Regions from separate parts of the Labrenzia sp. PHM005 genome, predicted to be linked through region 3. Evidence: riboswitches for the same ligand, from Rfam matches in the RefSeq annotation. Region 3 holds a riboswitch; each other region holds the start of a gene.
What was found. Region 3 has a riboswitch for thiamine pyrophosphate ahead of FJ695_RS07730 (ABC transporter permease). Riboswitches for the same ligand answer to the same signal wherever they lie in the genome.

Region 1 (3,204 bases), 2.7 Mb from region 3:
TTGAGGAGATGGATATTGCGCAGTTCCCAAAAGAATCCGGGATTGCACTTCTTCGCCATAAAACGAAACCACCGGTCAGCCTCCTTGGCGCGGAGACAGGATCTCGATCTTGTCCCCCTCGTTTAAAACGCAGTCCGCCCGCTCTTCGGCCGGGACAAAATCGCTGTTGAGCGCTGTTGCCAAAAACTCCGGCTCAAAGCCAAGCTCGGCGAGCAGTGCATCCAGCGTTTTGGCGGAGACCGTCTGGTCTTCGCCGTTGACGGTGAGGTTCATGTCTTCGCCTCATTGCATGTTGAGAGAATTTGGTTTGCAGCCCTTTGAGCCATTGAAGGCGCCAGCAAAAAGCCATGCCGGTAAAAGCCATTGAGCGAAAGCCGGTTTCCGTCCTGCCGGACTTGCGGGAAATTGTCGGCATAGGCCGGGCGGACGCCCGTCCCGGTTTCGACAATTTGGGCTTCGGCAAAGGCCGGGTGAACGGCATAGGCGGCGTTCAAGAGCTCCATAAGCGAGCGGACTGTAACTGGCCCGCCCTGATCGCTTTCGATCATCGTCGCCCCGACCATAAAATGATGGTTGTCCCGCGGCACGATGTAAACGGGGATCCTTGGATGCAGCAGGCGGACCGGACGTGACAGGGTGACATCGGGGGCATGCAAAATCGCCATTTCGCCGCGCACACCGCGCAATCCCGTCTCCAAAGCTTTCATGCCCGTGCAATCAACTTCAATTTCCGCCCCAGCCTGCACCTCCGCCGGCGCCTGGCAAAACCGAACGCCTAGTTTTTCCAGTTTGCCCTTGAGCGCTGTCAGGGCCTTGCGCGGATCGAGATGGGCTTCATCCTTAAAAAACAGTGCCTTTGAAAACCGCCCGGCCAGATCTGGCTCCAACTCGCCAACGTCAGCGCCGTCAATCCAGTCATAGCAACTGGTGCGGCTGGCAAAGCGGGAGAGCTCCTGCCTGTCACGCGGAGGAGCAACAACCAGTGTGCCATTTGGGTGCACATGGCCCGGCAGTACAGTCTCCCACCAACTCACCGCCTCTTTGCCCAACAGAAGAACGTCTTCTGCAGCATTCTCCCGCTCACACCAGGGCGCCAGCATGCCGCCCGCATACCACGAGGCGCTTTTTGGGCCGGGTCCTGACGGATCCACAACGGTGACAGCCACACCCCGCGTTGCCAACTCATAAGTGAGTGCAAGTCCTGCGACACCTGCCCCTTTGATCACGACAGTTTTAGTGCCTGCACCCGTTTTGGCGCCGGTCTGATGCTCTGCTGTCTTTACAGGCGATACTGAAGACCGCATTGGAATATCCTCTTTCAAGCGGCTCTACCGCCTGCCAGGTTTTCCTGCTGAGAATGGGGGAGAAGGTGTCCAGCGATCCAGCCGGTTACAGCAAAGTCACTGACGCAGCCTGCACGACACAGACCGTCCCACCCTCCCTTCGCCAGCATGACCTGGATCAGGTTCATCGGGTCCCTGCGCTGCACGGATTATCCGTGCCCAGCAGCATCTCAGCCCCCTTTCGCGGAGGCACCCCGGGTGAAGCCCTGACATGCCTCTTCCGGGACCGGACTGTCAAGAGACGCTCTTAAAGCTCAAAACTCAAATTGCAGGTCCGTGGCACCGGTGACTTGGAAACGGACTGTTCAATAGACAAACACAAGCGGCTTCCCAATCTCTAGCTGCAATGCATAATTGGTTTTGGATGAGAGGTTTAAGGAGAGGTCTATGAGCTGGTTGAATGTTCCCGACCCCACGCCCGGAGATGCGGCAAGCTGCGATCCGATTGACACGATCATTGTCCCGCGCACGTCCGATCTCGGCGGGTTTTCCGTGCGCCGTGCCTTGCCGTCTGCCAGGCGGCGGATGGTCGGCCCGTTTATCTTCTTCGATCAGATGGGTCCTGCAGAGCTGCTGGTTGGCGGCGGTGTCGATGTCCGACCGCACCCGCATATCGGTCTTGCGACCGTCACCTATCTTTTTGAAGGCGAGATGTATCACCGCGACAGTTTGGGAACGGAAATCGCAATCTCACCAGGCGCTCTCAATTGGATGAATGCGGGTAAAGGCATCGTGCACTCCGAGCGCGAACGTCCCGAGCGCATGACCCAGACACGCCCGCTGTTCGGCCTGCAAAGCTGGGTGGCCTTGCCGAAAAATCTGGAGGAAAGCGACCCGACCTTCCAGCACTTTGGCACGGAGGAACAGCCGGAGTTCGCAGATCAAGGGGTCTCGGTGAAGCTAATTGCCGGATCGCTTTATGGCCACAATGCGCCGGTGAAAACGGCAACGGAGATGTTTTACGCCGATATTCATTTGGAGCCCGGCGCAAAGGTACCGCTCGACGCTGGCTGGGAAGAGCGCGGCATTTATACAATCGCCGGGCAAATCTCTATCGCTGGCCAGACTTTCGATCCGGCACAGCTTCTGGTCTTCAAGCCTGGCGATTCCCTGGTGGTTGAAAACACCTCGCCCTATCCGGCTCGCTTTGTTGTTTTGGGCGGCGAACCAATGGATGGACAACGTTATATCTGGTGGAACTTCGTCTCTTCGTCCAAGGAACGGATCGAACAGGCCAAGGAAGACTGGCGCCAGGGCCGGTTCGACATTGTTCCGGGCGACGAGGAGGAATTCATTCCCCTGCCCGACCGGCCCGGTCCTTGATCCGATCACTACAGCGAACAAAAGGCCGCTTCACAAATTTGGAGCGGCCTTTCTGCCGAAACCGGTGCGGAAACGGCTTTCGGCCACCATTGCCCTTGAAGGTCTGTCTTGCCCTTTATACAAGACAACGATGTTTCAAGGAGTTGTCATGCCCGCACAGCCACGTCCCATATTCCCAAAAGATACTCTCGCTCTGCGCTGGGAGATTATTGAGACGGCCCGTGCCTTGCCAAAACGCGGCCTGACCAAGGGCACCTCGGGCAATGTCAGCGCTCGAACAAAGGACGGCTTTCTGATCACACCGTCCGGAACGCCTTATGAGGAACTCACGGAAGCCAAGATCGTCGCGGTCGACCTCAACGGCTGTTACCGCGGAGACATCCTGCCGTCGTCGGAATGGCGCATGCACCTTGATTTTTATCTGGCGAAACCGTCCTGCGGTGCCGTCGTTCATTGCCATAGCCCGCGGGCAACGGCGCTCTCCTGCCATCGTAAGGGTATTCCGGCCTTCCACTATATGGTGGCGCTGGCTGGCGGT
Region 2 (3,204 bases), 1.3 Mb from region 3:
CAGCGCATCATCCCGGATTTTTGCCGCTGGATGCCCTTTCGCAAGATCGGCCGCATGAGCCGCAATCTTGTAGGTGATTACACCGGTTTTCACGTCGTCGCGGTCCGGCAGACCTAGATGTTCTTTCGGCGTCACGTAACACAGCATCGCCGTGCCATACCAGCCGATCTGCGCCGCTCCAATCGCTGATGTGATGTGGTCATAACCAGGTGCGATATCGGTGGTCAGAGGCCCAAGCGTGTAGAACGGGGCTTCGCCGCAGGTTTCAAGCTGCTTGTCCAAATTGGCCTTGATCTTGTGCATCGGCACATGGCCTGGACCTTCGATCATCACCTGACAGTCTTTTGCCCAGGCGATCTGTGTCAGTTCACCAAGGGTTTCGAGTTCGGCGAACTGCGCGGCGTCATTGGCATCGGCAATGGATCCTGGACGCAGGCCGTCGCCGAGGGAGAAGGACACATCATAGGCCCGTGCGATATCACAGATATCCTCAAAATGCTCATAGAGAAAACTCTCCTTGTGGTGATGCAGGCACCACTTGGCCATGATCGACCCGCCGCGTGAGACAATCCCGGTCACCCGGTTGGCGGTGAACGGCACATAGTGAAGGCGTACGCCCGCGTGGATTGTGAAATAGTCCACGCCCTGTTCAGCCTGTTCGATCAAGGTGTCGCGGTAAACGTCCCAGGAGAGGTCTTCGGCAATGCCGTTCACTTTTTCCAGCGCCTGGTAAAGGGGAACGGTGCCGATCGGAACAGGCGAATTGCGAATGATCCAGTCGCGGTGTTGTGAATGTTCCGGCCAGTGGAAAGGTCCATCACCGTATCGGCCCCCCAGCGGATTGCCCAGACCATTTTTTCAACTTCCTCGGCCATGGAGGAGGTGACAGCAGAGTTACCGATGTTGGCATTGATTTTGACCAGGAAATTCCGCCCGATGATCATCGGCTCGCTTTCCAGGTGGTTGATGTTTGCCGGAATGATCGCCCGCCCGCGGGCAATTTCGTCCCTAACGAACTCCGGCGTGATGAAATCCGGAATGTCTGCCCCAAAGCTTTCGCCGTCCCGCTCCAATTTTTCTGCCGCAGCCTGGCGGCCAAGGTTTTCGCGGATGGCAACAAACTCCATTTCCGGTGTGATGATCCCGGCGCGGGCATAGGCCATCTGGGTGACGGCCTTGCCGCCCGTCGCCCTGCGCGGCAAATGGCTTTCCGGAAATTCCGGTGTCAGCCGGTCGCCGGCGGCAAAGCCGTTGTCTTCCGGTTTGAGCGCGCGGCCCTGGTACATTTCCGTGTCGCCCCGGCCAGAAACCCAGGTTTCGCGCAGCCGGGGCAAGCCACGGTCGATGGCGATTGATGCATCCGGATCTGTATAGGGACCAGAGGCGTCATAGACGGTTACCGGCGGCTCGCCGGCCGTCGGGTGCACCGAAATCTCTCGTATGGGCACGCGTATATCGGGATAGATCTCACCGGTTTGATGGGTCTTCTGGGACGCGGGCAGCGGGCCGGTGGTGACGGCTGGGACCGGTTTGGGGCTAAATGACATTGTTTATGAGCTCCTCTCTTAGAAAAAGAGATCCAGCTCACAGGCGATGGCACGCAAAACAGATTATGATGTTCCGCAAGATACGGACAAGAAAGCAGCATTTTTCAGACCATCCCTACGCCAGTATGAACTGGATCAGGTTCAACGGGTCACTGCGCCGCTCTTATGAGCACATCAGAATCTCAGCCCCTTGCCGGGACACCCCTGGTACGAGGCACATTGGTTTGTAGATCTACGGTTGTCAATTCTTGCGGGCCAACACTCTGTTGAAAGGTGTCTGTTGCGGTGCGAAAAATTCCAGAAACAAAATCCAAGATTCCGCTTTCCTTTTTCCCGGATTTCCGCCATATTCCGCCGCCATTGGGCATTAAGGCTCAATTCGTCCTTCAAGAACCTTTGCTGACCGACATCTCGGCTCTGGCGACTGATGGATCAGGCCGGTATTCCGGCAGTTCAACGCGCCCGGTCAACGGGCCTACCTCTTGAAAGGAAGAGCGATGTCGATCACTGCAGAGCGCAAAGCTGAGCTCATGAAAGAATTCGCCACCAAAGAAGGCGACACCGGTTCTCCGGAAGTCCAGGTTGCGATCCTCACCGAGCGTATCAACAACCTGACCCAACACTTCAAAGAGCATGGCAAGGACAACCACTCCCGCCGCGGTCTTTTGAAGATGGTTGCCTCCCGCCGGTCCCTTCTGGACTACACGCGTGGCAAAAGCGAAGAGCGTTACAAGTCGCTGATCGAGCGTCTTGGCATTCGCCGCTAAGGCTTGTTTTAGACTTGATCAACGCGGTGGGCTTGCCCGCCGCGTTTTTCTTTATGGCAACGGGACTGTTTTCTTCCATTCCTGCGGCCTTTGAGTGTTTCCCTTTTGGAAGCAAACACTCTATAGAAACCTCGTGACAAGTCATGGGGCAGGATTGCCAGCGTCTTTTCGAATTCATTGAAAAGCAGCTTGCCGTCTTGCCCATGACCTGTCCGCCGGTAACCGGCCCATCCGGGGCCGACCGGGAATGTGTTTGCCCCAGATGGACCGCTGAGGAATAGCGGCGGGGCAGGCAGTCTATGTTAAGGACAGATGATGTTTGATATTCATCGTGTAGAAGTCGACTGGGGCGGACGTCCGCTCGTACTCGAAACGGGCAAGGTTGCCCGTCAAGCCGACGGCGCTGTTATGGCGACTTACGGCGAAACCAAGGTTCTGGCGACTGTTGTTTCCGCCAAAGAGCCGCGTGCCGGCCAGGACTTTTTCCCGCTCACCGTGAACTACCAGGAAAAGGCGTTTGCCGCTGGTAAGATCCCGGGTGGCTACTTCAAGCGTGAAGGCCGTCCGTCTGAGCACGAAACCCTGACGTCCCGTCTGATCGACCGTCCGATCCGTCCGCTGTTTGCCGATGGCTACAAGAACGACACCCAGGTCGTCATCACGGTCCTGTCGCACGACATGGAAAACGCTCCGGACATCCTGGCAATGGTCGCAGCCTCTGCTGCCCTGACGCTTTCCGGTGTTCCGTTCATGGGCCCGATCGGCGGCGCGCGCGTTGGTTACATCGACGGCGAATATGTGCTGAACCCGATGGTTGACGACATGCCGGAATCCGCTTTGGATCTGGTTGTTGCCGGTACCAATGATGCGGTTCTGATGGTTGAGTCTGA
Region 3 (3,204 bases):
TTGCCTTCCTTGCCCTCGATTTCAATCTGAGTGAGCTCAAAGTTCCGGTATGCACCGATGACAGCATCAACCTGACCGGACATCAGAGAGGGTGACAGTGCAAAATTGACGTTGATCAGTTCAACGTCCTCAACCGTCAGATCAACAGAGCGCAACATCTGACCGAGCATGGCATCTTCAAAACCGGACACAGAAAAGCCGATCTTTTTGCCCTTCAGGTCTTTCAGCTCCTTGATCGGACCGTCTTTCAGAACAATCAAAGAGTTCAGCGGGGTTTCAACCAGTGTCCCGATCCGCTTCAACGGCAGGCCCTCTTCGATCTGCGCATGCAAGGTCGGCTGATAGGAGATCGCGATGTCTCCCTGCCCGGCGGCAACCAGCTTTGGCGGCATTGCAGGATCAGCCGGCTCAATCAGTTCAACTTCCAGACCTTCGGCTTCAAAGAAGCCCTTGGTCTGCGCCGTGATGACTGGAGCATGATCCGGGTTGGTGAACCAATCCATCAATACCACTAGTTTATCAGCGGCTTGGGCTTGTGCCGACGCCAGAAGCCCAGCGGCGAAAACAACTGAGAGCAGTGTTTTTTTCATTCAATCCTCCAAGGAACAGCAGATCAGTCTTCGACCTGCCAGGGAACAAGAAAACGTGTGAAGTGGTCCACGGCGAACCGTAAGGTCAGCACCATCAAAGCGAGCAGGATCAGGGCCGCAAACATGACATCAGTCTGCATGCGCGCGTTGCTCTGAAGCATGATGAAGGCAAGGCCGCCTTTGGCGCCGACCCACTCGCCGACAATTGCGCCTATCGGGGCAAATACGGCAGCAATACGCAGTCCGGATGCAAGCGATGGCAAGGCCGAAGGCAACCGGAAAACCCAGAGTTCTCGCAGCCTTGAAATGCGATAAAGGCGGCTAAGGTCGGCCAATCCAGGGTCCAGGCGCCGCAATCCATCATAGAAGGTTGACGTCACAGCAAAGAAGATAACGAGCACGGCCATCACAATTTTGGAAGCAAGGCCAAATCCCAACCAAAGCACCAAGATCGGCGCGATCGCAAAAACGGGAAGCGCTTGGGTGACCAGGATGGTTGGCATAACTGCGCGTTTTGCCAGGGGAAACAGCCAGATCGTGACTGCCAGCAGGCACCCGGCACTAACACCAAACACAAAGCCAAGCAGAGTTTCAGAAAAGGTGATGCCTGCATGATGCAGCAGAAATGCACCTTGGTTTTGAAACACATAGAATACCCGTTCCGGGCTCGGCAGCATGAAGGGCGGAATTTCAAACAGATGAACAAGTCCAGCCCAAATAAGAACTGCGACAGCCAGCCCGGCACACCGTTTCAAGAGAAAATGCACGACTGTCACAATGCGTCTCCGCAACGAGGGAGGCATTGATGGCATCGTTCATAATCGCGTTCATAGGCCATATTCATGGCCCACGACTTGCGCTTAAGCGCACAAGCAAACATATGGATCTCCCGTCTTCGGCGCATACCGAAAATGACATTGGAGATCCGGGAAGAGGCTAAGGTTTCCGTCCCTTCGCCGGCATGACCCGGATCAGGTTCTAAGGGTTCGGCAAGAAGCCATCTCAGTTCCGGTTTCCGGAACACCCCTCGGACCAAGCGGGACAATGCCCCGCTCTTCATCAAAATGCAAGCCCATCTCTTCGCGCTCGCATCACAGATACTCGTCTGGCTGGATTAGCCAGCTTGCCAGGCAGCGACGGCTTTTTCTACGGCGTCCGCACCAGCGGTTCCTTTTTCGAGGGTCAAGATACCCCTCTTGCCGTTCTCATAAAGCATCGGGATATCAATCCAGCCGCGTTCCCGCAGGAGCGCCAAGTTCCGCTGCTGCTCATTCGGCAGACTTGACAAGGCGATCCAGAAGAAACCCGGAGACACCTTTACAGAGGCGCCGATCAACGCATCACCCCGCGCTTCTTCGGTCGGCTTCATGACTAGGCCTGGCACATTGACGATATCGCCGGCGGAAAAGTTCTCCGGGAACTCATATTTGATCTCGACCAAGTGACTCGCTGGCAGCGACGTATCATCGTTCGGCTTAATCCGGATATCGACTTTCACGTCCCGCTCCGGAATTTCAACAGAGGCGCTCAGAACCGACTGTGCTTGGCCACCCAGACCTGTTTCCTCGCCCAGTGTCCAAATGACGGCGCCTTGTGCCGCCGTGCCAGCTGCGCTGGCGTCCGCACCTTCTTCATAGAGAATTGACCGCTGCGCGCCCGTGTCGGCAGCCTCAGCGGATGGTTGCTGCGCAACTTGCGGCGGCGTGACTGCCGCCAGGCTGTCCTGCGGCACTGGATCGCCAACGCCAGCGACGGGCCCGCTTTCTGATGCCGGCTGTTCTGCAGAAGGTGAGCTCTCCACATTTGTGACGATTGACGGCTGGCTCGGCGTTACTGGGGCAGCCGGTTGCGGGTTGATCGTCGTAGTGGTTACGCTGCGCGCGTCCGATGCTACAAAATCATCTTCGTTTTCATTCAGCAAACGGTCGGTGTTTTTACCGGCATCAGCATCGTCTTGCGGAGCAGGTGTCTCGTCGACTGGTTGAACCGCCGGTACTTCAGGTTTTTCCGGCTCAGGTGTCGTGTCGGTGACAACAGCAGTTTGCTGTTCCTTCGGCTCAGATACCGCTGTTTCGGTTGAAGTATCGCCTGAAGGGCCAGGCAGCAGAAAATAGGCTGCACCGCCAAGAATGAGGATTACGGCAGCCGCAGCTGCGGCAATTGGAACGAGCCGGCTTTTGCCTTCACCGCCCTGCAGCGCCTCAGATGCCGACAGTTTTACGCGGCTTTTCCGAGCATCCATGCCCGGCTCAGTAAGACCGGCGGTTGCGGTTTCCAGAGCAGCATCTTCATCCTCAAACAGCGCAGAGCTCTCAGGCTCCGGCGCAGTTTCCTCAACCGCGGACTGATGCTGTGGAGGCTCTAAATCTTCAGGTGCAGCAAAAGCAGATGAAACCGGAGCTGCTTCAGCAACACTGGCGTCTGCAGCTGTCGCGGCGGGCACTTCGGCTGAAGTCGCAGGTACGTCGGCCACCGGCGCCTGAACCGGAGGACTGACCGGTGCCTCAGCCTGAATGCCGGCAGGCTCATGTGCAACAACAGCCGGTTCTGTTGGTGCGGACACAGGAACCGATGGTTCAGATACCGATGCAGATGCACTAACAGCCAGTGGTTC
Region 4 (3,204 bases), 1.3 Mb from region 3:
CGGCGGGAACTCGGCCTCGCTTTCAAAACTCAAAACCCGAAGGGCCACTTGATCCGTGCATGCATCGGCCTGTCCGCAATGGTCTGCATGTTTACGGCTTTTGATCTTTTGCCTTTGCCGGATGCGACCGCAATCAACTTTGCCACGCCATTGCTAGTGGTTGTGCTTGCCTATTTTCTGCTTGGCGAGCAGGTACGGATTTACCGCTGGAGCGCGGTCGGTGTCGGATTTCTTGGGATCCTGGTGGTGTTGTCACCGCATTTGGGGGAGGGGGCAGCCGGCAATGCCTCTACACTTGGGGCAGTGGCAGGATTTTTGGGGGCTGGCTTTGCCGCGCTTGCTATGATCACGGTGCGCAAGTTGTGCGAGACGGAACGGACGTCGACGATCGTCACCTGGTTTTCTCTGGCCGCAACGCTGATTTCACTGCTGACCATCCCCGCTGGCTGGATTTGGCCGAGCCAGGCTTGGGTTCTTCCCGATCTTGAGACCGCCGGTCTTCTGGTGCTGATTGGCCTGTTCGGCGGAGCTGGACAGATTCTTCTGACACAAAGCTATCGCTATGCCGATGCCTCGACCATTGCCCCGTTCGATTACATCAACATGATTTGGGCGATCCTGATCGGCTGGCTGGTATTTGCCGAAGAACCGGTTCTGGAGGTGATCATGGGGGCCGTGATTGTCATTGCGGCCGGGATCTTCGTTATTTACCGCGAACACAAACTGGGCCTCGACCGGACCAAAGACCGCCGGGCGTCGACACCATCGAAATCGTGACTTTTTTGCGCCGATGGAGCTTCTCAATGGAGCGCGCGTGATGCCGTCCCGGACGTGATCCGGGACCGAAGCCTAATGGACCCTGGCGCAAGGCCGGGGAAGCTGCGGCGCATGTGAATGCTAGAAATCAGAGAGGGTTATGGCTTGTAGTAGAACGTCTCACCTGAGCTCTTTGTGCCGTCTTTGAAAATCAACTGAACAGTAATTGATTGAGTGCTGTTGGCAGGCAGTTCGATATAGGGTTTTTCCTTTAAGACAGCATTCGGATTGGAGGGATCACAGGCATCCAGCTCCCACATCTGATCAAGATCTGTGCTGTTGAGGCTGTAGAAAACAAAGTCGATGCCGCAGCGCCAGGACTCCAGGTGGGTGAAATAAATCAACTGTTGGCCGTTCCAATCGCGGAAAGACACCCAACTGGTCTTAGTGACATCCAGGATCTGCTTGATCTGCTCTGGTGGCATGCCTTGCGAGACTGCTGGGGATCCGGTTAATGGGAGTGCGACCAATCCGGCCAGCAACATTGTTTTTCCAAGTTTGCTCATCGTCGCTCTCATTTGCTGGTCAATGAAATGCAGCGTTAAAACGCCTTAAAAGTAATGATTGTTTTGGTGTCTTGAATGCCATCGATCGGATGAACCTTCTCATTCACAAAATGACCGATGTCCGTGCCGTTCTCAATGTAGAATTTGACCAAGAGATCATAGTCGCCGCTGGTGGAATAGACTTCCGAGGCGATCTCGGCGTCCGCAATTGCGTTCGCGACTTGATAGGTTTTGCCGAGCTGGCATTTGATCATCACGAAAAACGGGGTCATACGGCGCTCCTGAATGGATGAATAACGTTTGAGTCAGGACATCGCGCATCTGCTGCGAACAGTCAATCGGTGCGTCCATATGAGCCGGGAGCCTAAGTACGACGGGGGTTGAAAATCGGATCCGGCCTTGGTACGCCAAATCATCTCATGGGGGTGCCCGGCAATCGTGGATCGGGCTGAGAGGCAAACGGCCAACTCCTTGAACCTGATCCGGCTTATACCGGCGGAGGGATTGAGATCATGGCAGATAAAACACTCAACATACTAATCCAGGCCATTGCCGGCAGTTTATTCAAAAACTGGGCTGTAGGTTTGGCATGAGCTTGTCGATAGCCGCCAGCACGCAAAATCTTGCGCCAGAAGCTGTTTTTGCTGTTCTTGAACGGGTGCGGCAGAGAAAACCTAAGGTCCATGCGATCACAAATTCGGTCGCGCAGGGTTTTACCGCGAATGTTCTGCTGGCGCTGGGCGCCGTGCCATCTATGACCATCGCGCCAGAAGAAGTCGCTGGTTTTGCGTCTTCTGCAGATGCGCTGTTGATCAATCTTGGCACTCTGGACGACACTCGGCGGTCAGCAATCCCCTTGGCGATCGAGGCAGCCAAGACAGCGAGCCGTCCGGTCTTGATCGATCCTGTTTTTGTTGACCGTTCCCCGCCAAGGTGTGCCTTTGCCAAGGATCTGATGAAAACCGGACCATCTTTGGTGCGGGCGAATGAAGTCGAGATGGCAGCGCTCTTTGCCGAACGGTCCGATGTGGATGCACTAATTTCAGCAGGAACGGTCTTTGTGGTAACGGGTGCAGAAGACAAGATCGAAGGCCTTGGGGAAGACTACCGTTTGCGCAATGGCCATCCCCTGATGGCCCGGGTGACGGCGACCGGATGTGCTGGTGGCGCCGTGCTGGCAGCTTTTGCCAGCGTTGAACCTGATACTGCATTTGCCGCGGCCTGTGGCCTGTCGGTTTTCAATATCGCCGGAGAGATTGCAGCCTCGCGGTCGGCGGGGCCGGGTAGTCTCGTGCCGGAACTGCTGGATGCGCTTTTTGGCCTGACAGCTCGGGATATCGAAAGCCGTCTTCAAACCGGCTGACCACTCTTTCGTTAAAACTGATGGAGGACACCATGACCGCTATCGCGGTGACCATTGCAGGTTCGGATTCTGGCGGCGGGGCCGGCATTCAGGCGGACCTGAAATCCTTTTCCGCCAATGGGGTTTATGGCGCCAGCGTTTTGACCGCTTTGACAGCCCAGAACACGCTTGGTGTCACTGCCATCCATGATGTCCCGACAGACTTTGTGCGGGCGCAAATGGATGCCGTTTTTTCAGACCTTGAGGTTAAGGCGACCAAGATCGGCATGCTGTCGCAAGTTCCCATCATTGAAGAAGTGGCTGCAGGATTGAAACGGCATCAAACCGGACCTGTGGTGCTGGATCCGGTGATGGTGGCCGCGTCCGGGGACCCGCTTCTGGTGGACAGCGCAGTTGCCAGTCTCATGTCTGAGCTGTTGCCGCTGGCCGATGTCATTACGCCCAATCTGCATGAAGCTGCACGCATGCTGGAAACAGACATGGCCGCCAGCGAAGAAGACATGTTCGATCAGGCGCAGC

Region 1: it holds a riboswitch for thiamine pyrophosphate, as region 3 does, so the genes downstream of both, thiO (glycine oxidase ThiO) here and FJ695_RS07730 (ABC transporter permease) in region 3, are expected to answer to the same signal.
Region 2: it holds a riboswitch for thiamine pyrophosphate, as region 3 does, so the genes downstream of both, thiC (phosphomethylpyrimidine synthase ThiC) here and FJ695_RS07730 (ABC transporter permease) in region 3, are expected to answer to the same signal.
Region 4: it holds a riboswitch for thiamine pyrophosphate, as region 3 does, so the genes downstream of both, FJ695_RS13255 (hydroxyethylthiazole kinase) here and FJ695_RS07730 (ABC transporter permease) in region 3, are expected to answer to the same signal.

Annotation. Positions count from the first base shown of each region.
Region 1 covers NZ_CP041191.1:4,406,560-4,409,763, forward strand. Annotated here, with positions in the region: gene FJ695_RS19915 (thiazole synthase) at 1-72, opposite strand, end outside; gene thiS (sulfur carrier protein ThiS) at 76-273, opposite strand; gene thiO (glycine oxidase ThiO) at 270-1,304, opposite strand; TPP riboswitch at 1,421-1,550, opposite strand; gene FJ695_RS19930 (pirin family protein) at 1,731-2,666, shown strand; gene FJ695_RS19935 (class II aldolase/adducin family protein) at 2,815-3,204, shown strand, end outside.
Region 2 covers NZ_CP041191.1:426,251-429,454, reverse strand. Annotated here, with positions in the region: partial or broken gene thiC (phosphomethylpyrimidine synthase ThiC) at 1-1,547, opposite strand, end outside; TPP riboswitch at 1,643-1,762, opposite strand; gene rpsO (30S ribosomal protein S15) at 2,045-2,314, shown strand; gene pnp (polyribonucleotide nucleotidyltransferase) at 2,630-3,204, shown strand, end outside.
Region 3 covers NZ_CP041191.1:1,691,492-1,694,695, reverse strand. Annotated here, with positions in the region: gene FJ695_RS07735 (ABC transporter substrate-binding protein) at 1-590, opposite strand, end outside; gene FJ695_RS07730 (ABC transporter permease) at 614-1,267, opposite strand; TPP riboswitch at 1,522-1,628, opposite strand; gene FJ695_RS07725 (hypothetical protein) at 1,705-3,204, opposite strand, start outside.
Region 4 covers NZ_CP041191.1:2,953,908-2,957,111, forward strand. Annotated here, with positions in the region: gene FJ695_RS13240 (DMT family transporter) at 1-777, shown strand, start outside; gene FJ695_RS13245 (hypothetical protein) at 915-1,322, opposite strand; gene FJ695_RS13250 (Lrp/AsnC ligand binding domain-containing protein) at 1,358-1,594, opposite strand; TPP riboswitch at 1,734-1,843, shown strand; gene FJ695_RS13255 (hydroxyethylthiazole kinase) at 1,912-2,685, shown strand; gene thiD (bifunctional hydroxymethylpyrimidine kinase/phosphomethylpyrimidine kinase) at 2,718-3,204, shown strand, end outside.